Saccharolobus solfataricus: one gene and its partner. The protein of the gene in region 2 binds, or shares a complex with, the protein of the main gene of each other region. Links are inferred from orthologs where the notes say so. Each region holds a gene or a part of one and is shown on either strand. Other genes may lie near its edges. The genes, in order: dph2 and SSOP1_RS03765.

The links.
Region 1: the proteins of SSOP1_RS03765 (region 2) and dph2 are in contact, whole or in part, in a crystal structure (PDB 6Q2D), measured with the Methanobrevibacter smithii proteins. The link is inferred for Saccharolobus solfataricus from one-to-one orthologs. Residues at the interface, in WP_011954157.1 of Methanobrevibacter smithii: Pro482, Asn483, Lys484, His485, Tyr553, Asp555, Glu556, Glu559, Leu560, Leu591, His592, Glu593, Asp594, Ala595, Val596, His597, Arg598, Gly599, Pro600; in WP_011954460.1 of Methanobrevibacter smithii: Met1, Met3, Tyr4, Pro28, Glu29, Gly30, Leu31, Met33, Phe58, His80, Thr124, Gln126, Ser179, Gly180, Asn181, Phe182, His183, Leu185, Tyr201, Asn202, Phe211, Ile215, Arg291, Asp295, Asp296, Gln298, Met299.

What each region holds. Positions count from the first base shown.
Region 1 is NZ_LT549890.1:249,254-260,741, reverse strand. Bases 7,221-10,180 are described here. They hold dph2 (diphthamide biosynthesis enzyme Dph2), read left to right. Parts: upstream 7,221-8,179; coding sequence 8,180-9,181; downstream 9,182-10,180. Other genes in these bases: SSOP1_RS01460 (hypothetical protein), read left to right, coding at 10,021-10,180; SSOP1_RS01465 (DNA-directed RNA polymerase subunit L), read left to right, coding at 9,746-10,024; SSOP1_RS01470 (exosome complex RNA-binding protein Csl4), read left to right, coding at 9,187-9,756; SSOP1_RS01480 (50S ribosomal protein L16), read left to right, coding at 7,647-8,183; SSOP1_RS01485 (KEOPS complex subunit Pcc1), read left to right, coding at 7,360-7,605. Also shown: aroB (3-dehydroquinate synthase), read right to left, coding at 1-728; aroF (3-deoxy-7-phosphoheptulonate synthase), read right to left, coding at 725-1,720; SSOP1_RS01515 (chorismate mutase), read right to left, coding at 1,722-2,762; SSOP1_RS01510 (transketolase family protein), read right to left, coding at 2,763-3,704; SSOP1_RS01505 (transketolase), read right to left, coding at 3,673-4,497; SSOP1_RS01500 (HesA/MoeB/ThiF family protein), read left to right, coding at 4,403-5,443; SSOP1_RS01495 (lysylphosphatidylglycerol synthase domain-containing protein), read left to right, coding at 5,443-6,339; more of SSOP1_RS01490, read left to right, coding at 6,312-7,220; more of SSOP1_RS01460, read left to right, coding at 10,181-10,293; SSOP1_RS01455 (transcription factor S), read left to right, coding at 10,312-10,647; SSOP1_RS01445 (MFS transporter), read left to right, coding at 10,852-11,488. UniProt on the Methanocaldococcus jannaschii protein: Catalyzes the first step of diphthamide biosynthesis, i.e. the transfer of the 3-amino-3-carboxypropyl group from S-adenosyl-L-methionine (SAM) to the C2 position of the imidazole ring of the target histidine residue in translation elongation factor 2 (EF-2).
Region 2 is NZ_LT549890.1:634,529-646,209, reverse strand. The notes cover bases 3,616-6,573. They hold SSOP1_RS03765 (elongation factor EF-2), read left to right. Parts: upstream 3,616-3,968; coding sequence 3,969-6,179; downstream 6,180-6,573. Other genes in these bases: SSOP1_RS03760 (HAD family hydrolase), read left to right, coding at 6,186-6,573; xpf (3'-flap repair endonuclease Xpf), read left to right, coding at 3,616-3,890. Outside these bases: exosome complex RNA-binding protein Rrp4, read left to right, coding at 1-303; exosome complex exonuclease Rrp41, read left to right, coding at 269-1,006; exosome complex protein Rrp42, read left to right, coding at 1,009-1,836; SSOP1_RS03790 (50S ribosomal protein L37ae), read left to right, coding at 1,853-2,065; SSOP1_RS03785 (Brix domain-containing protein), read left to right, coding at 2,046-2,558; SSOP1_RS03780 (KEOPS complex subunit Pcc1), read left to right, coding at 2,555-2,830; SSOP1_RS03775 (prefoldin subunit beta), read left to right, coding at 2,787-3,167; more of xpf, read left to right, coding at 3,189-3,615; more of SSOP1_RS03760, read left to right, coding at 6,574-6,914; SSOP1_RS03755 (M28 family peptidase), read right to left, coding at 6,897-8,363; SSOP1_RS03750 (DUF447 domain-containing protein), read left to right, coding at 8,373-8,960; SSOP1_RS03745 (isocitrate/isopropylmalate dehydrogenase family protein), read left to right, coding at 8,973-9,983; ileS (isoleucine--tRNA ligase), read left to right, coding at 10,083-11,681. UniProt on the Methanocaldococcus jannaschii protein: Catalyzes the GTP-dependent ribosomal translocation step during translation elongation.

The DNA of each region.
Region 1 (11,488 bases), 390 kb from region 2 along the record:
GCATGACCTATCGTATGGCCGAAATTTAGAACTATTCGTATTCCTTTAGTCTCTCTCTCATCTTCTTTTACAATACTTAGTTTATCAAGTGTAGATCTAAAGATTATATCTTCTAATGCTTGTTTATCTTTATTTAGTATCTTCTCCTTATTTAAAGACAAGTAATCATATAATTCTTTATCTAAAGTTAAGCCATATTTAATTACTTCAGCTAATCCCTTCTTTAGTTCTTCTATTGGTAGAGTTTCCAAAAATTCTAAATCGGAAATTATCATACTTGGTTGATAGAATGTTCCAATTAAGTTCTTTATATTATTGAAATTTACTCCATTCTTACCCCCTATTGCTGCATCGACCATGCCTAAGAAGGTCGTTGGTACGTTTATCAGATTTAATCCTCTTAAATATATAGATGCTAAGAAACCAGCTACATCAGTTACCGTTCCACCACCAACACCTATAATATAATCCCCCCTATCGAAATTCTTTTCAAATAGCTTTTCTACTAAAGATATTACACTAGATAATTCTTTAGTACTTTCACCATCATTAATTGGGATGAAGTATGCATTTGGTAAATATTTATTAATTTTATCTGCTATACTAATTTTTCTTGAATAGATAACTGCAGCGTTATTGTCTTTAATCTTAGATAATTTTGAAAGTGATCCCTCTCCTACTACTACTCTTACTTCAGAGCAACAAATATCTTCTAAGATTTCCCTCATGCATCTCTCCCTAAAGCTCTAGCTAGCGTTCTAATTCGATTCATTAGAACTTCGAATGATTCCGGTGTAAGTTGTTGCTCTGAATCACTTAATGCCTTTTCTGGATGTGGATGAACTTCAATTAATAACATATCCGCACCAGCAGCGACTGCAGCTAGTGCTAAAGAGTGTACCAATTCTCTTTTTCCCGCAGGATGACTTGGATCAGCACAGATGGGCAAATGTGTCATTAGTTTAGCAGCTACCATCCCACCTATATCTAACGTAAACCTAGTTGACTTTTCAAATGTTCTTATTCCTCTTTCGCATAATACTGTATTGCCATTTCCCTCTAGTAAAATGTACTCTGCAGCTTGAAGCCATTCCTCTACTGTATTTCCCATACCTCGCTTAAGTAGTACTGGTTTACCTAACTTTCCAACTTCCTTCAATAAAGAGAAGTTCTGTGCGTTTCTGGCTCCAATCTGTATCATATCAACATATTGGCTAAATATATTGGAATCTCTTGTATCCATTATTTCTGTGACAATAGGTAAGCCTACTTCATCTCCTACTCTCCTCAAGATTTTCACCCCTTCTTCTCCGAGACCTTGGAAGGAATATGGACTTGTCCTAGGTTTGTAAGCCCCTCCTCTAAGTAATGATGCTCCAGCCCTTTTTACAGCCTTAGCAGTAGTAAGGACTTGTTCTTCATTTTCTACTGCACAAGGACCTGCAGCTACTATTACCTTTTTGCTTCCAATTTCTACATCTTTTACATTTACCACTGTTGGTTGCTTTTTCCAATCATTACCAGCTAATACATAGCTTTTCTTTACTTCCACAGCCATTTCTATACTATTATCAATGATACCTTTCACGTTCTGATCTGGCCATGCTAATATTAAGTTTTTACCATATAGGTTTAATATCTTGAAAGATGCTGAGTTTTCATTTAGCTTTTCTATTAGTATAGAGTAATCAGCTCTATCCTTAAGGACATATAAGATCATTCTATTTACCTCCTTCTAATTCTTCTTTAATTTTTTTAAGCTCCTCTAAACCTATATTTCTAACTTTATAAGAATAAGGGTTTTGATTTTGTATTTCAGTAATTACATTTTTTAGATCTTTAACCCGCTTTAAAATCTTGTTTAATTCTCTAAAGTTTGTAGTATGGAAATTACTGTAATCTACACCTAACTCTAACGATAAAGTATCAATTGCGTTTGATAAACCCAGAAGATAATAATGCGTTAGAACTTGAACAATAGCCATTGCTTTTTCATGAGTTTCAACATCAGTTATGACGGGTACTAAACCACTTTTCCTCCAGAAATTCTCCACCTTCATGACATCATCATTAGAACTAGTTTTGGAAGGTATAATTACAACTCTCTCTCCAATAGGGTATTCAATAGGACCGAAAAGTGGATGTGTAGAAATATACCTAAACTCTAGTTTCCTAGATAATTCTTCTAGGAAGCCAAATATTTTAAATTTAGAAGAACTAATATCCATAACAATCTTATCTTTAAGTGCCTTTGAAAATAATTCATCGGAATTATTTAATATTGCACTAGGAGGTATTGCAAATATAATTATATCCCCCCAATCTATTGCTTTTAATAAGGACATACTTACACATTTAAATTGATTAGCTAACATCTCCGCTTTACTTAAATCTCTTCCAGTAATCGATACTTCATGCCCAGCTAATGAAAGAATAGAAACGATCGATTTAGCCATTCCGCCATATCCATATATTACTACTCTTTCTTTCTCTCCTGGGTTAATCTGAACTAGTTTAGAATAAGAAAAAATCAAAGGCAATATAGATTCAACCAGACTATTTGGAATATTATACTTTTTTGCGTTAGCAATCCATTTTTCTCTAACTTTCATTTCCCTATTCTCGTCAGTAACACTTATATTAGAATTCGACTTAGCTTTCCCTATTTTTCTAGATAATTCTAATCTATATGAGAGTAACTTTACTAACTGCTCGTCTACCTTATCTATTTCTTCCCTCAGCCGTGTTATTTCTTCAGTCATCTACTTCAATAAATCAATTGCCTCCCTTATAATTGTTTTATAGTTTATATTATAGTAATCTAGTAGATCCCTTTGGCTTCTAGCAGATCTTCCAAAAGTCGTAGCACCTACAAATCTTATGGGTACTGGATAACGCCTAGCCGTAACCTCTGCAACGGCAGAACCAATACCTCCATATATGCTATGTTCCTCAATAGTAATTATCTTACCAGCCTTTCTAGCATAATATTCTATTGTATTTTCGTCAATAGGCTTTATTGAGAATAAATTTATAACTGCTACGCTAATTCCTAATTTCTCTAATTCTTCAGCCGCCTTTAGTGCATCCCACAAAACAACGCCTGCTCCTATTATGGCTAAGTCACTCCCATCCTTAATCACATAAGCTTTACCAATCTTGAATTCGTATTCTTGTCCTATAGTGATTGGTGGTGAATATTCTCTACCTATCCTATAATACAATGGACCCCTTTCCTCATTAATTATAACTGGTAAGCTTCTTTCAATATCCTTAGGATCTGCTGGTACTACTACTTTCATGTTTGGTAATACACGCATTAGCGCTATATCTTCGAGAACTTGATGACTCGAACCATCACCGTGGTCACTGTATCCGGTGTGTGTTACAAACATCTTGACGTCTAGATTCATTCTAGCTATACTATTTCTTATCTGCTCCCACGCTCTCATTAAGAACATTCCAAAGTTAACTATAGCGGGCTTTTTTCCTACAGCAGCCAAGCCAGCAGCAAAATTCACCATATCTTGCTCTGCTATGCCTACATTAAAGTATCTATCCTTAAACTTCTCTCTAAAGTATAGCGCTCTGGTAGAGTCTCCTACATCTGCAGTTATCACGACTAGATCCTTGTTCTTATCCCCTAGGTCTGCTAATAGCCTTCCGAAGGTTTCACGCATTGAGTAAATATTTCCTTGCATCATCTGGACTGGACCTCTGTTTATGGGTATTTTCTATTGGAGGAAACCCCTTTCCTCTTACAGTCTTAGCGAATATTACTACGGGCTTGCTTGCCTTATATGCCTCGTTAACTGCATTAGTAATACTAATGAAATCATGCCCATCGCAGTTTAATACTTTCCAACCTACTGCTTCCCATACCTTAGGTAAGAAGTTCTTTGGTTTTATCTCATCTGTTGAACCATCAAGCTGGAAATTGTTCATCTCTATAAATGCAATTAAGTTATCAAGATTTCTAACTACTGCATGCGTCATAGCCTCCCATATTTCTCCCTCATCCTGTTCACCATCACCCATTATGACATATACTCTTCCAGTGCCGTTGGCCATCTTTATACCAGTAGCAACACCTATTCCAAAGCTCAAACCTTGCCCTAAACTACCAGTCGACATATCTACACCGGGAATAAAAGTTTCTGGATGCCCTTGTAATAATCCCGTTATATCTTGTATTCTCCAAAGTTCCTCTTCTTTTATGTAACCTTTTTCAGCTAAAACGGCATAAAGAGCTGGCGCTGCATGGCCTTTACTTAAAATAAGCCAGTCTTTATTCACTAAGCTTGAATCCGTCCTTATATGCTTGAATATTAACGTAGTTAATATCTCTATGCTACTTAGGGACGATCCCACATGTATTGTTTGATCATAAAATAGCATTTTTATTACATTTCTTCTTGCCTTTTCAGCTACTTGTCTTAACTTGTCCAATTCCTCTATTGATATTGGAGTTCCATCACTCCCTCCACCTTTTTCCATTGGAACAATATCAATCCCCACTTTTAGTAGGCAACACTTATTTTTAAAGATTATTCTACATTATAATCTTGTGGAAAGATATTCTAGGCAACTAATAGTTTTAGGATTAGGAATTCAACAGAGGTTAAATGAGTTAAAGATATTAATTGCAGGCTGTGGAGCTTTAGGTACTGCCGTTGCAGAGTTGCTAGCTAGGCTAGGAGTTAAAGAGTTAACTATAGTAGATGCAGATGTGGTAGATATAACTAATCTACATAGGGTCCATTTATTTGATGAAAATGATGTAGGCAAACCTAAAGCTGAAGTTTGCGCTAAAAAAATATCCCTTATAAATTCTTCAATCAAAATTAATTATATTATAGATATACTCGACGAGGAGAACGTCGAGAGGCTAATTTCTGATAAGGATTACGTGTTCGATGCATTAGACAGCTTGTACTACAAGCTATTGTTAAATGATGCTATAGTAAAATTAGGAAAAATCCTAATATATGGAGGAATTAATGGTGAATACGGTTCTGCTAAACTGATAGACCCTAGTCAAACCTCCTGTTTATCTTGTTTTATTGACTATTCAGATCAAGACGAAATTGGGAATTCATGTGATGTTATTGGAACTACTCCACTAATAGTAGAATTAACAGCTACACTTCAAGTTAACTTAATGCTTAATCACTTGAGAGGCAATCCGGATTATTCATTATTCTATATAGATTCTAGAGAATTAAAAATTGAGAGAATTAACATCGAGAAGAACTCACAATGTAAGACATGCGTTCTAAATGAGTATCCTTTTCTATATCAAAAGATAAGTAAACCTAAATGTGGAATATTTAGAACTAATATGAAAATTCCTGAGTTAGATGAGCCCAAAGTGTTTAAAAATCTTGGGAATGTAACTTTATGCTATCCTAGTATTGGATGTTTTGAGAAAAGGGGAAGATAATGGATAAGAAATACATTGCAGCTATTTTTCTTCCGTTTATAGTGATCATAGTCTATGCATACATATTTAAGATTAATATAATATATGTTTTACAAGAAGATCCCAAATTCTTTCTGATTTTTCTTTTAACGTATACTGCCCAGAATTTCGTCTCATCATTTAAGGATTCATTACTAATTAAGCGTAGAGTAGATATAACGTTAAGAGCAAGATTACTAGGTAACTTCGTAGGTTTATTAGTACCTGGATGGGCTGGACAAGAATTGGTTAGAAGTTTAGTTTACAACAAATATGGGGTAAACTTAAGGCAAGCGTTTAGCTACTCTATTCTTATAGGATCCATAGATGTGCTCGCAATATGTTTGGGCTATATTTTACTGCTGCCATTCTTTTTTAACCCATTAGAATTTGTATTCATTCTAGTCGTATTATTTAACATAGCTGGATGGATAGGAGCATTGTCGTATTTTTACTTGCAACATGATAAAGTAAATAAAATTGAACAATTTATCTTTAAGATAGTTAAAATGGAACGAATTGTTACAGATTATATGGAATTTAAATATTACCTTAAGCAAGGAACCACAAAGGATTTTGTAATTTATATCATGATTGATATATTTAGTTTTGCCTTATATGGAGGTTATTTTTATTATGTAACACATAATATTTTCTTGTCAATTTTTATCTCTTTTTTATACCAAGTATCTATATTAATACCGATACCATCTGCAGCAATAGTGGGAGAATTAGCGTTATCAATATTTTTAAATCCCTCTTACGTCTTTGCTACAAGATTGAACTATATTATATCAAACTTGCTTGGATCTATTTTCTTTAAGGATATGAGCTTTGAAGAGCTTAAAAAATGGTCAAAAGAAATTCTAAAGAGATAGTAATGGAAGTATTCTTAGGAGAGCCGAATAATCAAGAAATAAGGGAAGTAGTTAGGAATGTGTATTCTAAGGATAATTTGTGTTTATCTGCGTACTATTCTATAGAGCCTATCCTATTTTCATTTATTATTTCCAAAAATACTAAGAATTCTTTCACTCTTTCGTTCATTCCAGAAGAATGTGAAACACAAATTAGACTTGACGCTAACGGGAAATGGATAATAGATAATAAGAAAAAATATTTCTTGGGTCAGAATTCCTTTTGTTCATATTTACCTATAACTGCTGAAGATGTCTTGCCAATTGTTAGTTGTATTATAACGTCTACAATATTAGACAGAAGATCACTTTCCGAATGGGAATTAGAGACAATAAGGGAAATGGAGAAATTTGATATGACTATCGAAAAAAATCTGAAAATTCCTGCATATAAAACTTTACCAGCCTTTTTATCGTTAATGTTTTCTCTAGATCCTTATATACCTGGCATATCTGGCAATAGAGAAAATGCCATAAGTCTCATAAGAGAGGTAAACGCTAGTGAGATATCGAAATTAGAAGATTTGAATGAGAGTCAGCTAAATACATTACTTTTCAGAATAATTTCTACTATTGTGAAAGAAAATCCAAAATTCACTAGGGATGATATAATTACGGATAGATTTTTTTATCTTGATTATGATATATTAGAGTTGGCATTCTCTTTAATTTATTCGTTTGATACTATTGGCAGTAATGAGATCTTACAGTTTGTCCTGTCATCCTCTTATGCAGAGGCATTAATTAGTAGATTTAGGCAAACTCTCTCCAAGGGATTCTCAATCAATTCTATTGAAAATAAACAGTCATATTATATTGTTGAGACATCTAATCTCACTTCTCCTCTCTTAGCACAAATAATATTGTTACAGTTACAAAAAATAAGGAGAGATAAAATGATAGTAATCAGAGACAATGATAGACTTTTCACTAGTAGATTTTTTATTCCGTCAGTAAAGAAAGAAGGATTGATTAAAATTGATGATAGAGTTAAGAATCTCATCGGAATATAAGGATGCAGAACTATTTATAAGAAGTTTAAAAGTTGATGATGTAAATTTGCCAGAAGGAATGTCAATTGAAAGCAAAGTAGAAGGCAAAGAGTTTGAGATTGTAATAAAGATGAGAGTTACAAAACCAAACGATTTAATGACAGTTAGAAATACTGCAGACGAGATATTGGCACATATAAAAGCGCTTCAATCGTCATTTGATGCTATAAGTTAAATATTTAGTCTTTAATATAAATGTTTATATCGTGATGTTAAATGCCACTACGACCTGGAAGATGTTATAGACATTTCTCCGGTCCTGCCTATACCAGGAAGGAATATATCCCTGGTATTCCACAGCCAAAGATAACTAAGTTCACTTCTGGAAATCCAAATGGAGATTATGACTATGAGGTTAGGTTAATTACTACTGAGATAGGGCAAATAAGACATAATGCTTTAGAGGCTGTCAGAACTCTTACTCTTAAGACGTTATCTAAGAAAACTGGAAGTGAAACTTCGTTCTTTATGTGGATATTAAAGTATCCCCATCATGTGCTAAGAGAGAATAAAATGATGGCGTTTGCTGGAGCTGATAGATTGCAAGATGGAATGAGATTGTCTTTTGGTACACCAATAGGTACTGCTGCTAGGATTGAAAAACTGGGAGAAACTTTAATTGTAATAAAAGTTAAAAAAGAACATCTAGAATTTGCAAAGGAGGCGTTAAAGATAGCATCAAAGAAACTACCTTTGCGTACTAGAATTGAGATCATTCCATTAAGGCTCGTAAGACAGGAGGTTCAAAGTTGAGCTATAATTTCGAAGAGGAACGTGTAATCAAGGAGATACGTGAAAAGAACGCGAAACGTGTTCTTTTACAATTTCCTGAAGGATTAAAGTATTTTTCTATAGATATAGTAAAGAAGTTAAGGGAAAAACTACCTAACGTTAATTTTATAATATCAGGTGAGCCTAGTTGGGGTGCTTGCGACATAGCAGAGGATGAGGCACAACAAGTAAATGCTGACCTTATAATTCACTTCGGTCATACCCCTTATACGTGGTACTATCCCAAGTTTCCTACCATATTTATTAACGCTGAAAGTAATTTAGATATTTCTGAAAATGCTCTTCATTCTTTAGAAAATGATATCAGTAAATATAATGGAAGAAAAATCTCATTAACGGCAACTTTACAACATGTAAGATTATTATCTAAAATTAAGTCTTTCTTAGAAGATAAGGGATACGATATAGTTATAGGTAAACCATCTAATAGATTTATGTTTGATGGACAAGTTTTAGGATGTGATTATAAAGCTGCTGAAGTAGAAGCAGATATTTATGTGATTGTATCAGGAGGATTATTTCACGCTTTAGGTTTAGGATTAGCTACAAACAAACCAACTATAAAACTTGATCCGTATTTACAGAAAAGTGAGGATATAACAAATGATGTTAGGAAGATACTGAAAGTTAGATATGGTAAAATATTACAAGCATTAGATAAACGTAGTTGGGTAATTATACAAGGGGTTAAGGTTGGACAAAATAGACCAAACATGATAAAATATTTCTATGATAAGTTAACCGAAAAAGGCTATGATGTATTTACAGTAACAAATAAGGTATTAACACTAGACATACTTAGAAATTTAGATAGAAATTATATAGACGTATTTTTAGTCACATCTTGTCCTAGACTGCCAATAGATGACCTATACAACTATGAAAAACCAGTATTAACGCCTGGAGAGGCAAAAATGATCATAAATAATAGTCTGGAACCCTATATTTTTCCATGGTGAACTAAGTGAGAACTCAAGGCGAATTAACTTTACCAGGAGAGGAGTTAGCAGTAATTGAAGAATTTATGACTGGCGATGGTACGTATGAACAAAATGGTATAGTTAGAGCCGCAGTTGTAGGAAAGATCTTTTATGATATGCTAAATAGGAAGAGTAACGTACTAGGATTTAAGAAAATTATATTTCAACATTTGAAGAAGGCTAAATATGTGATTGGCATTGTTAATTCTATCAAAGAAGACTCAGCACTAGTTTCAATAGTAGGGATCGAGGAGAGAGGTCTTGCGTCACCAATTTCAGCTTACTTACATATTTCTCAAATAAGTAATAAAAAAATTAATAATGTAACAGATGCTATAAAAATCGGAGATGTAATTAAAGCTAAATTACTTTCATACACTTTTCCCTTGGCTTTGACCATTAAAATGAAAGATCTTGGTGTTATTTACGCTAGATGCTCAAGATGTGGATATTTATTGATTAAGCAAGACGAAAATAATTTAAAATGTCAGAGATGCGGAAATATTGAACAACGAAAAATAGGATCTTATATGGTGAAGAAAGGTGGAAATTAGAATACTAAAAAGTGAAAGTAATTACTTGGAATTAGAGATAGAAGGAGAGGATCATACGTTAGGTAACTTAATTGCGGGTACCTTGAGGAGAATTAGTGGCGTAAGTTTTGCTTCATATTATCAACCACATCCTTTATCTGATAAAATAATAGTTAAAATACTAACTGATGGTTCAATAACTCCTAAAGATGCCTTATTGAAAGCCATTGAAAATATAAGAGGAATGACCTCACACTATATCGACGAAATAAAGGGATTAACCAAGTGAAAAAGGAGACAAGGATAGCAGTATTTGTTAAAGTTAACTATTTGTATGCAATATGTGTATTTAGAGGTAACTTCTTAGAGAAGATGTTTCTGGATATAAATCAAGATAATCTAATTAAACAAATAACTACATCTTCCATAGTTGACGAAATCAAATATTCCAATATTGGAATTGGTGAGAACTTTAAAGAACAAGTACTAGAGAAGATATGTGAAAATCTCATAAAGAAACTATCAGAAAAGTTAAATATAGATAAAGTAAATGGTTAAGCTTGTAGCGTGATAGTAGTGAAGTTCTGTCCCAAATGTAACTCTATGATGGTTCCAAAGAAATCCAATGGCAAGAACGTATATAGATGTACCAAATGTGGTTATGAAAAAGAGGTCCCAGAAACAACGATAGTAGTAACGAGTAAAGTAAAACATAGTATTAAAGAAAAAACGTTAGTATTAGAAGAGGAGGAAATGCCCAGTGGTGCACAAAAAATAAAAGGTGTTCTATGTCCTTCATGCAAAAATGATGAAGCCTATTTCTGGATATTACAAACTAGAAGGGCGGATGAGCCACCTACTAGATTTTATAAGTGCACGAAATGCGGTAAAGTATGGAGAGAGTACGAGTAAATGAATGAGAAAATCTTATTTTATTAAATTCTCATTTTATGTTGGACCCGTAGCTCAGCCAGGACGGAGCGCCGGCCTTCTAGCGTCTAAGGAGGATAGCCGGCGGTCCCGGGTTCAAATCCCGGCGGGTCCGCACATATTATTACTTGGTATATACTAATTCTAGATACTCTTATAACCTCAACAGAGTATACACAGTACGAAATGGGTTATAATAAACCGGACTTTTCCTCACTAGAATTCAAGAGCGTCTTAACAGCCGGTATGGGAGTATTTACTGATGGATATGAACTTTATGCGATTTCATTAGTTTTCTATTATATACAAAAGGAATTTCTATTAAATGGACTAGAGGAAGGGATAGTTATAGCTAGTGCATATTATGGTGCAGCAGTTTCCGCAATTCTATTAGGCTTTTTATCAGATAAACTAGGAAGAAAGTTTATTTACGGTCTCGATGTAGCTTTAATGAGTTTAGGAATACTATTTCAGTCAATATCAACAAATTTTGCAGAGTTAGTCATGTCTAGAATAATCTTAGGTTTTGGGATTGGCGCAGATTATGTTCTTTCTCCTATAATTACTGCAGAGAATTCAAATCCCAAAAATAGAGGAAAACGAATGATAGTAACTTTTGCACTACTTTGGGGAATGGGTGCAGTTACTGCAGCATTTGTTGAGCAAATCTTGCTGTTAGTGAACATGGAGAATGATCTCATATGGAGAATAGTATTGTTTATGGGAATTCTCCCAGCAATTTCTGTATTTTACTTAAGGAGAAAAATTCCTGAAACATATAAATTCTTAACTAGAATTAAACCGAAACCAGAAGAGCTAAAAA
Region 2 (11,681 bases):
CGTGTAAGTAATGGTATAGTCATCGATATAATGCCAGTTAAAGTCCCACGCGTTATAGGTAAGAATAAAAGTATGTATGAGACCTTAACCTCAAAAAGCGGATGTAGTATTTTTGTTGCTAACAATGGTAGGATATGGGCTACTTGCCCTTCACGCTTTTCTGAAGAAATTTTAATTGAGGCAATTAGGAAGATCGAGAATGAGTCACATATAAAAGGATTAACAGATAGAATAAAACAATTCATTGAGGAAAAATTAGGTGAGAGAAATGCTTCAAGTGGAGAGACCAAAACTAATTCTTGATGATGGAAAGCGAACAGATGGTAGAAAGCCAGATGAATTAAGAAGTATAAAGATAGAATTAGGTGTTCTCAAAAATGCTGATGGCTCGGCAATTTTTGAAATGGGAAATACGAAGGCTATAGCTGCAGTTTACGGTCCTAAGGAGATGCATCCAAGGCACCTATCTCTTCCAGATAGGGCAGTACTTAGAGTGAGATATCACATGACACCATTCTCTACGGATGAGAGAAAGAATCCAGCACCTAGCAGAAGAGAGATTGAGCTTTCTAAGGTTATAAGAGAGGCTTTAGAATCAGCAGTTTTAGTAGAGCTGTTTCCTAGAACTGCTATAGATGTATTTACTGAAATATTACAAGCAGATGCTGGATCCAGATTAGTTTCATTAATGGCCGCCTCCTTAGCACTAGCAGATGCTGGAATTCCTATGAGGGATTTAATAGCTGGAGTGGCTGTAGGGAAGGCTGATGGTGTAATAATTCTAGATTTAAATGAAACCGAGGATATGTGGGGAGAGGCTGACATGCCTATTGCAATGATGCCATCTTTAAACCAAGTAACGTTATTTCAACTAAATGGTAGTATGACACCAGATGAGTTTAGGCAAGCTTTTGATCTAGCAGTTAAGGGTATAAATATAATATATAATTTAGAGAGAGAGGCTCTAAAAAGTAAGTATGTAGAGTTTAAAGAAGAGGGTGTATAGCGTTGTCTTCTACTCCATCAAACCAGAATATTATACCTATAATTAAAAAGGAAAGTATAGTAAGTCTTTTTGAGAAAGGCATTAGGCAAGATGGAAGAAAATTAACGGATTATAGGCCTCTTTCGATAACACTAGATTACGCAAAAAAAGCTGATGGTTCTGCTTTAGTTAAGTTAGGCACAACAATGGTATTAGCTGGGACCAAACTCGAAATAGACAAACCTTACGAAGATACTCCTAACCAAGGCAACCTTATCGTGAACGTTGAACTTTTACCGTTAGCTTATGAGACCTTCGAGCCTGGACCTCCAGATGAGAATGCAATTGAATTAGCTAGAGTAGTAGATAGAAGTTTAAGAGATTCCAAAGCTTTAGATCTAACTAAACTTGTGATAGAACCAGGTAAAAGCGTATGGACAGTGTGGCTAGATGTTTATGTATTGGATTATGGTGGAAATGTACTAGACGCATGCACGTTAGCTTCAGTTGCAGCATTGTATAATACTAAAGTGTACAAGGTAGAACAACATTCTAACGGGATTAGCGTTAATAAAAATGAGGTTGTGGGAAAATTACCATTGAACTATCCAGTAGTTACAATTTCTGTAGCAAAAGTTGATAAATATTTGGTAGTAGATCCAGATTTGGATGAAGAATCAATAATGGATGCTAAAATTTCCTTTTCCTATACTCCTGATCTAAAAATAGTAGGGATTCAAAAGAGTGGAAAGGGCAGTATGTCTTTACAAGACATTGATCAAGCTGAGAATACAGCAAGATCAACAGCAGTTAAGCTTTTAGAAGAACTTAAAAAGCATCTAGGAATCTAATTATTAGGTGACAATTATGGGTAAAGTCACGGGAATTTCGGGAAGGTTCGGAGCTAGATATGGATCTACTCTAAGGAAAAAGTGGAAAGAAATAATGGAGAAGAGGTACGATGAACATCAATGTCCCTATTGTAAGACTACCGGTAAGGTTATCAGGTTAGCTTCCGGGATATGGTATTGCAAGAAATGTAATTCTAAGTGGGCAGGTCTTGCATATACACCGTACTAGAATAGTTATAACTTCGTCTAGAGACCCTAGTATTAGGACAAGAAATTTTTTAAATGTTTTAACTTTTGTATTGCCAGATTCAGTTAAAATTACGCGTGGTAAAAAAAGTAAGATAGAAATATTTGAAAGGGCTATTAATTTAGGGGCATTATATTTATTGTTCGTATTAGCCAAGAATGGGAATCCACTAAGGATAATTGTTTATGATTTAGAGAGCCTCTCTATAAAATACTTTTTTAAATTAAGTGGTTTGTCGTTACCTTCTGACTACAACGTATCATTAAACCAGATAAAAGGGCATAGTAATGTGTGCATAAAACTAAACGAATGTGATTTTCTAAGGGATTTTCTAGTTGATATGAATATGTACAACTTAACAAATAATTGTGACGTTGTTGTGAACTCAAGGCTTATCCATACCAATATTTGTGAACTTCTGTTTATGTTAACTACGAAAAATATTAAGTTTTTGAAGATGATATTAGAAGCGTGAAAATACAGATTTCGCTCTATGTAGATAATTCCAATAAGATCGAACTACAAGAAATTATATATAATTCAATAATAATTGAAAAGATAGATACTAAATATGTAAAAATTAGGAAATCTCCTTTGCAGATTGAGATAGATGCACCATCAATTACAAGAGCTAGGGCTATAATGAACTCTTATATACTTTGGATCTATACAATTCTAAAGTCACTGGAAGAGGTGGAAAAAAGTGGCCGAGAAATTACCTCCAGAAGTTCAAGCTCAACTAGCTAAGTTTCAACAGTTAAAAGATCAGCTTGATAGATTATTGTTAGAAAAGTCTACCATAGAGAATGAGTTAAGGGAGATAAATAAGGTATTGGAAGAGTTATCCGTTCTCAATGCAGATGCAACCATTTATAAGATTGTTGGGAATCTATTAGTTAAGTCAGATAAGACATCAGTAGAAAAGGAGCTTAATGATAGGAAGGAATTGTTAGAACTCAGATCGAGGACTTATCAGAAGCAAGAAAGTATTTTAAGAAAGCAACTAGAAGACTTGCAGGCTAAAATAAATGACATGCTATCGAAGTATTATCCGCAAGGTGGCCAAACAGGTATAAAAGCTTAAGCAAAGTAACTTATTAGTGTTATGGTAATTAGAATTTATGCTGATGATAGGGAAAAGGCTAGTGGCATACCAGAATTATTAAAGGAGTTAGGAATTACAGTAATATTTTCTCAACTTACTGTAGCTGATTATGTAATAACTGATGATGTTGCAGTAGAGAGGAAATCAGTAAATGATCTAGTAAATTCAGTTTTTGACAAAAGGTTTTTTGACCAAATTAGCAGGCTTTCAGAGGTTTATCGTTTTCCAATATTACTCGTAGAGGGCGATATTAATGATATTAGGAAGATAACTGAAAAGTGGAGAGCAATTAACAATGCGTTAATTTCTGCTACAATTGATTATGATGTTAAAGTGTTTTATTCTAGGGACAAAAAAGATACGGCAGAAGTTTTGAAAAAAATAGCTGAAAAATTCCAATTTGGTGAAAACAAGAGTAATCGAATTAGTTTACATAATAAGGCTAAATTGGAAAGTGTTTCTGATATACAACTTTACATTGTAGAGTCTTTTCCTAATGTTGGTTCTATCCTAGCCGAAAGGCTACTACTTAAGTTTGGAACTATACAGAATATTTGCAATGCATCTATATCAGAACTGGAAAAAGCACTAGGTAGTAGGAAAAAAGCTGAAGATATTTATAAAATTTTAAGGACGCATTATTCTAAAACTAACTTAGATAATGATAGTAAGAAAACTACCTCTTTATTTGATTTCCTTTAGATTTTTTAGTCTCTTTTTTAGCATTACCTTTTAATATGGGTCTAAATAAGTTTAAGTGCAAGAAGTTGGTGATTTCATTTGCCTAGATATAAGACAGTAGAGCAAGTTCTAAGCCTAATGAAAGATAGAACAAGAGTTAGAAATATAGGTATAATTGCTCATGTGGATCACGGAAAAACCACAACTAGCGATACGTTACTGGCAGCATCAGGTATAATATCTCCTAAAGTAGCCGGCGAAGCTTTGGCTTTAGATTATTTAAACGTAGAGCAACAGAGAGGTATAACAGTAAAGGCTGCTAACATTAGTTTATATCACGAAGCGGAGGGTAAAGGTTACGTCATTAATCTAATTGATACTCCTGGGCACGTTGATTTCAGCGGAAGAGTTACAAGAAGTCTAAGGGTTTTAGATGGTTCGATAGTAGTTGTAGATGCAGTAGAAGGAATTATGACACAAACTGAGACAGTATTGAGGCAAAGTTTAGAAGAGAGAGTTAGACCAATTCTATTTATAAACAAAGTAGATAGATTAGTAAAGGAACTAAAGTTAAGTCCCCAAGAAATGTTAAATAGGTTATTAGATATAATTAGACAAGTTAATAATTTAATTGATATGTATGGAGAACCGGAATTTAAAGAAAAATGGATGATTAATCCACAAGCTGGAAATGTGATATTTGGGTCTGCAAAAGATAAATGGGGATTTAGTTTACCTATGGCACAGAAAAAAGGAATTAATATGAAGAATGTTATTGATGCGTACACTGCTTCTGATAAGTCTAAACTTGAAGAATTAGCCGCACAAGCTCCCATTAATGAAGCATTATTAGATGCTGCTATAAAGTTCGTTCCTAATCCTATTGAAGCGCAGAAGTATAGGATTCCAAAAATCTGGAAAGGGGATCTAGATAATGAATTAGCTAAAGCAATGTTAAATGCTGATCCGAATGGTCCCATAGTATTTATGATAACCGATATGAAGGTTGATCCTCATGCAGGGTTAGTGGCAACAGGTAGAGTATTCTCAGGTACCCTTAGATCTGGTGAGGAATTATGGTTAGTTAACGCTAAGACTTCACAGAGGATACTTCAAGTAAGCTTATACATGGGTCCAACTAGAGAACTTGCGGAGGAAATTCCAGCAGGCAATATTGCGGCAGTATTAGGTTTAGACAGGGCCAGATCCGGAGAGACAGCAATTTCTGTTGGTTTCAGTAATGTCCAAGGAAGTTTTGAAAGATTACATTACATATCTGAGCCCGTGGTTACTATAGCTGTAGAGCCTAAGAATCCTAAAGATTTAACTAAGATGATTGATGCATTGAGGAAGCTTAGTATCGAAGATCCAAACTTAGTGGTTAAGATAAATGAAGAAACTGGAGAATACTTGCTATCTGGAATGGGTTTCTTACATTTGGAGGTATCATTACAATTATTACGTGAAAATTACGGTATTGATGTAGTTACTACTCCGCCAATTGTTGTTTATAGGGAAAGTATAAGAGCCAAGAGTCAAGTATTTGAAGGGAAGTCTCCAAATAAGCATAATAAGTTCTATTTGAGTGTAGAGCCTTTGAATGACAAGACTATAGAGCTAATAAGTAATGGTACGATAAGGGAGGATATGGATAGCAAAGAAATGGCAAAGATATTAAGAGATGAAGCCAGTTGGGACTATGATGAGGCTAAGAGGATTATTGCAATAGATGAAAACGTTAACGTGTTTGTAGATTTAACTAGTGGCGTGCAGCACTTGAGGGAAGTTATGGATACAGTACTTCAAGGATTTAGGTTAGCTATGAAAGAAGGTCCTTTAGCTCATGAGCCAATTAGGGGAGTTAAGGTTATCCTACATGATGCTGTAATACACGAAGATCCAGCCCATAGAGGACCAGCACAGATATATCCTGCAGTTAGAAACTCTATATTTGCTGGATTCTTAACTTCAAGGCCGACTTTACTAGAGCCAATACAGAAACTAGATATAAGAGTACCTGCAGATCTTATAGGCAACGTCACTGCAGTCATAACTAGAAAAAGAGGTAAAATCCTTGATGTTTCTCAAATAGCTAACATGTCTAGGATAACTGCTGAGATCCCCGTTTCGGAGTCATATGATATGGCAAGTGAGCTAAGAGGTTCCACTGGAGGTAGAGCATTCTGGGGTACTGAGTTTAGCAGATGGGCTCCAGTTCCAGATAGTATCTTACTGGATGTAGTTACTAAGATTAGAGAGAGGAAAGGGTTACCTAAAGAATTGCCAAAAGTGGAAGATTTCTTGTCGTGAGTCAAATTGTCAATTAATTACAAATTATTTAACAATGTAAAGGCAGTGCTTTTTGATTTTGATGATACATTAGTTGACTTTAGTTCTAAGGCGAAAGAGGCATTAGATGCAGTAAGTAAGGATATATATACTTACATAAAGGAAAATTATCAACAAGAGATTAACATAAATATAATTAGAAAATTAGTAGAAGAGGAAAGTCGGAAATTAGATAGTCAAGGAGAGTATAATAGAAATAAATGGTGGGAAAATATTCTAAAATCATTAAACATCGTTCACATAGATAAGTCTCAGCTCTATGATTGGACTAGTTTGTATTGGTCAATTGCAAGTCAAACTGAACCTTATGAAGATGCAAAGGAAATAATAGAATATCTAGATAGTAAGGGATATAAACTTGGTCTAGTTACAAATAGTGATGGAGAAGGCGGGAATAAAAGTAGTAGATTAAGAACTTTTCCTTTAATAGATAAATTCGATTTGATATTGATAGCTGGAGAGGGGGGTATTAGACCAAAGCCTAATCTAGAGCCGTTTATAATATCATGCGAAAAGCTTTCAGTGGAGCCTAGTTCGTGTGTTTTTGTGGGAGATGAACCAGTAAAAGATTGTTTAGCAGCTAAGAAGGCTAATATGATTAGTGTGCTAATAGACAGAGAAGGTAAAGTGAAGGACGCCGAACTTTATGCAGACTTCGTGTTATCCAGTCTTAAGCAATTAGAAGAATTTCTTTAATATAAAATAAAGCTGATTAATATATTCTGTAGTTATTAATTCCTTTAATTCATTAATATAATATAAGTAAAACCTATTATATATTTCATCATTTCTTAGTCTCTTAATACATCCTAGATCCTCAATACAAACATCATTTTTTCTTGCTATATTTAGTCCCTTAATTTTGTGAAATAATTCAACTTTAGAATAAGGTTGATTAAACGCTAGTATGCCTCCGTATAATTTTACTATTTTTCTATACACCTCCGTATAATTTTTATCGAGTATGTCCTTCACATTCACTAAGTATGATTTTAGTTCTGCTGGTAATTCCCAAAGATTGTTTTTAAGTTGGTCTCTCATTTCATGTGTTTTATACTCTATATTTTCATTAATTATTTTATTAATTGTATCTAATATTGTAGTTACATTTGAAAATACATTTGGTTTATCAGTTTCTATAATATCGTATTCCCCATGATAGTGGATATTTCCTAAACTCTCTATTGTAATGCTTGGAATTCCAGCTTTTATGTATGAATACCCATCGCTATAAATTTCTGGACTTTCAACAACGTTTTTAAAGTATTTTCTAGAGAGTTCTAGAAGTCCAGGTACAGTTTTTAAAACTAAACTTTCCTCACTTATATTATCCATGTTGATGTTAAGCAGAATATCATCAACGTTTTTGTAATTTTTCAAAAATTCTCTAGAACCGTGAGACCATGAGAATGTTGAGAAATTGAAAGAGCCGGATTCTTCTGCAGTAAATGAGATTAAATGGGTTTCATAGATATTAGACCTAAATTGTCTTAATAAAGCTACTGCTAAAAGATTGTCTCTCTCCCCTATAAACCAATGATCGTGATGTGCAGTAATATGTATTATTTTATTTTCATTTCTAGAATTTCTTATGGCTTCTACGATATAACCTGTCGCAAAAGGGTTTAAGTCAGTTTTCAGCGAGATTCTGCACTTACCCTTTATATAGGGAAAATCGTTCTCTTTAACATAAAATGCTGGTATTGGTGGTGGATAACTGGGTTTATGACTTAGAAGATCTCCGTACTTTATCATGAATTTTCTTTTCTCATTGTCTAGTGAAAAGATAATTCCTAAACAATTATTCTCTACTGCCTCTATATACAATTTATTTATTTCATAGAGATTTTGGATTCTAACTTTAATTAAATTTCTACCATTACAATCTTTAAAGTTATCTACTACATCTGCTTCAATCTCGGTAGACAAAGAATAGGGTAGCGAAATGGCATCTATCAATTTTGACTCGCATTCAAATATTAGTTCTTTCTGTTCCCAATTGAGCACTCTAATTGGGATTAATCTAATTTCGTCACTATTATCTTCTAGTATTTTTCTAATTTCTTTCACTAATTTTGTTTCATTCTTCGATCCCGTTATTATTTCACCGTAATTAGATAAGGTTTTTAGATAATGCAATAGCACAAGTCATTTATGAAGAAGTTTTTAAAAATGTTCTTTCCTCATGATGGAATATACGAAGTGTTAGTTGGTACTTCAGGGATAAAACCTATAATAAAACCACTTGGCATAATAGTTGAAGCAAATGAACTTAGGTCTAAAATATACAAGAGCACACTAACTTATTCTAATCTTGAAAAAAATAATAAATGTTCTATACATGTAACCTTAGATACAACGTTTTTCATCCTTTCCATGCTAGATAAACTAACCTTTAGTATAGATAGTGATTATAACGTTCCAGTTCTCAAGAATCTGAATGTCATTTACGCTGAGTGTATGAAAACTTCTAGTACTGATCCGTCAATATTTACCATAAATCCGCTAGATTTGGAAATAAATTCTAACTTAACTAGAGCATATAATAGGGGAGATTACATTTCGGTTGATTTTCTAGTGAATTATACTAGATTAGATATATACAAAGGTGAAGATTTGGAAAAACTTGTTAGAATTCTAGAGTACGAGTGGAGTGTTATAAAGCGTACATCTCAATATACTTCTAGTCTCTTAGAGGAGATATTAAATAAGATGAGATCAAAAGGTTTTAAGCTAGACTAGTTTTCTTTACATATGACTTTTCGAGTAGCTGTAATTCCTGGTGATGGAATAGGCCCTGAGTTATATGAGGGAAGTAAAAGAATTATAGCTAAGTTAATAGAGAAATATAATCTTGATATAGACTTAATTGAAGTTGAAGCTGGAGATGTCGCATTAAATAAATATGGTGAAGCCTTACCTAGACACACCTTAGACGTTATAGAAAAGGCGGATATGATTCTAAAAGGTCCGGTTGGAGAGACCGCAATGGATGTTGTAGTTAAATTGAGGCAAATGTATGATATGTACGCTAATATTAGACCGGCTAAATCACTGCCTAATGTTCAGTCGAAATATCCGAACGTTGATTTAGTAATCGTCAGGGAAAATACAGAAGATCTATATAAGGGGTTTGAATTCGTTACATCTACTGGAGTCACAATAGCTATTAAAGTAACTACTGAGTTTGCCTCTAAAAGAATAGTTAACGTGGCATTAAATTATGCTTTAATGAGACGTCGTAAAGTTACATGCGTCCATAAGGCTAATGTTATGAGAGTTACAGACGGACTTTTCGCTAGTGTTTGCAGAGAAATTTTGAAAGGTAAGGTGAATTTTGAGGAGATGTATGTTGATGCAGCTGCAGCTAATTTAGTACGAGATCCAACTCGGTTTGATGTAATAGTAACTAGTAACGTTTATGGTGATATTTTAAGCGATGAGGCCAGCCAAATAGCGGGAAGTTTAGGTCTAGCACCATCTGCAAATATTGGAGATAGGAAATCTATGTTCGAGCCAGTTCATGGAGCTGCTTTTGATATTGCGGGAAAAGGGATAGCTAATCCTACGGCATTTCTATTATCTGTTTCCATGATGCTTAGTAGAATGTATGAGTTATCTAAGGAGAATAAATACATTCTGGCATCAAAGTCTTTAGAGAATGCGATAATAGAGACTTACAAAAGTGGGAATAAGTTAACGGAGGATGTTGGTGGTAGTGCTAAGTTAAAGGATATGGTGGATGAAATTTATAAATATATGTAACGTGAACGTATATAATGTAAAGTTTAATTGACAACGAAGTTTAATTTTTATAAACTTGTCAAGTTTAATAGGGTATGGTGAGTTGAATTATCTGCCGTTATCAAGCCCCTTACTGGTAATTATGATCCTAAGAGGATTGAAGAAGAAATAATTTCGTATTGGGAAGAGAATAAAATTTACAATAAACTAAAAGATATTGTAAGCAAAAGAAGGGAAAAGTTTCTATTTATAGATGGTCCTCCATACCCTTCAAGTCCTACTCCTCATATAGGGACGATTTGGAATAAGGTGATAAAGGATTGCATACTGCGTTATCAGAGGGTTCTGGGCAAAAGGGTTCATGACCAGCCAGGATATGATACACATGGATTACCTATAGAAGTTGCAACTGAAAAACTACTTGGAATATCAAATAAGCAAGAGATTATAGATAAAATCGGAGTTGAAACTTTCATTAATAAATGCAAAGAGTTTGCATTATCCAATGCAGATAAAATGACACAGAACTTCAAGAACGTTGGAGTCTTTATGGACTGGGAGAGGCCTTACTATACATTAGACCCTTCTTATATAAGCTCTTCATGGAGTGTAATTAAGAAAGCTTATGAAAAAGGGATGCTAGATAAAGGCACTGCAGTATTGCATTGGTGTCCTAGATGTGAAACGACTCTATCAGATTATGAGGTGTCTGAGTATAGAGACTTAGAGGATCCCTCCATTTATGTCAAATTTAAAATCAAAGGTGAGAAAAACAGATATCTATTAATATGGACTACCACACCATGGACTATACCATCTAATGTCTTTGTAATGATAAATAAGGACTATGATTATGCTGATGTAGAGGTTAATGGTGAGATACTCGTAATTGCAAAGGATCGTGTAGAAGCTGTTATGAAAGAGGCAAGTATAACTAATTATAAGATACTCAGAACCTATAAAGGTAGTGAGTTAATAGGAATAAAGTACGAGCATCCCCTAAGAGAGTTTGTTAGTGCCCAGACTAAATTAGATGACTTTCATCAAGTCGTTGATGCTGGTAATATAGTCACATTAACTGATGGTACCGGTCTAGTTCATAGTGCTACTGGACATGGAGAAGAGGATTTCACGGTAGGTCAGAAATACGGTTTTCCAGTAGTGATGTTCGTTAACGATAGAGGAGAATTTACTGAAGAAGGTGGAAAATATAAAGGATTGAAAGTTAGGGACGCATCTAAGGCGATAATTAGCGATTTGAAATCTAAAAATACGTTGTTCTTTGAAGGGAAAATAGTTCATCGTTATCCGGTATGTTGGAGATGTAAGACTCCACTAATACTTAGAGCTATTGATCAATGGTTCATAAGAGTTACAAAAATAAAAGATAAAATGCTCAATGAAATAGAGAAAGTAAACTGGATTCCAGATTGGGGTAAATCCAGAATATCTAACATGGTTAAGGAACTCAGAGATTGGGTTATAAGTAGACAAAGGTTCTGGGGAACTCCTCTTCCCATATGGATCTGTGAAAGGTGTAATAATGTTATGGTAGTTGGGAGTAAAGAAGAATTAGAGAGTATAGCAATAGATCCAGTCCCTAATGACTTACATAGACCGTGGATAGATAATGTAAGGGTAAAATGTAACAAGTGTGGTGGAGTTGCTAAGAGAATCCCTGATGTTGCAGATGTTTGGTTTGATAGTGGTGTGGCTTTC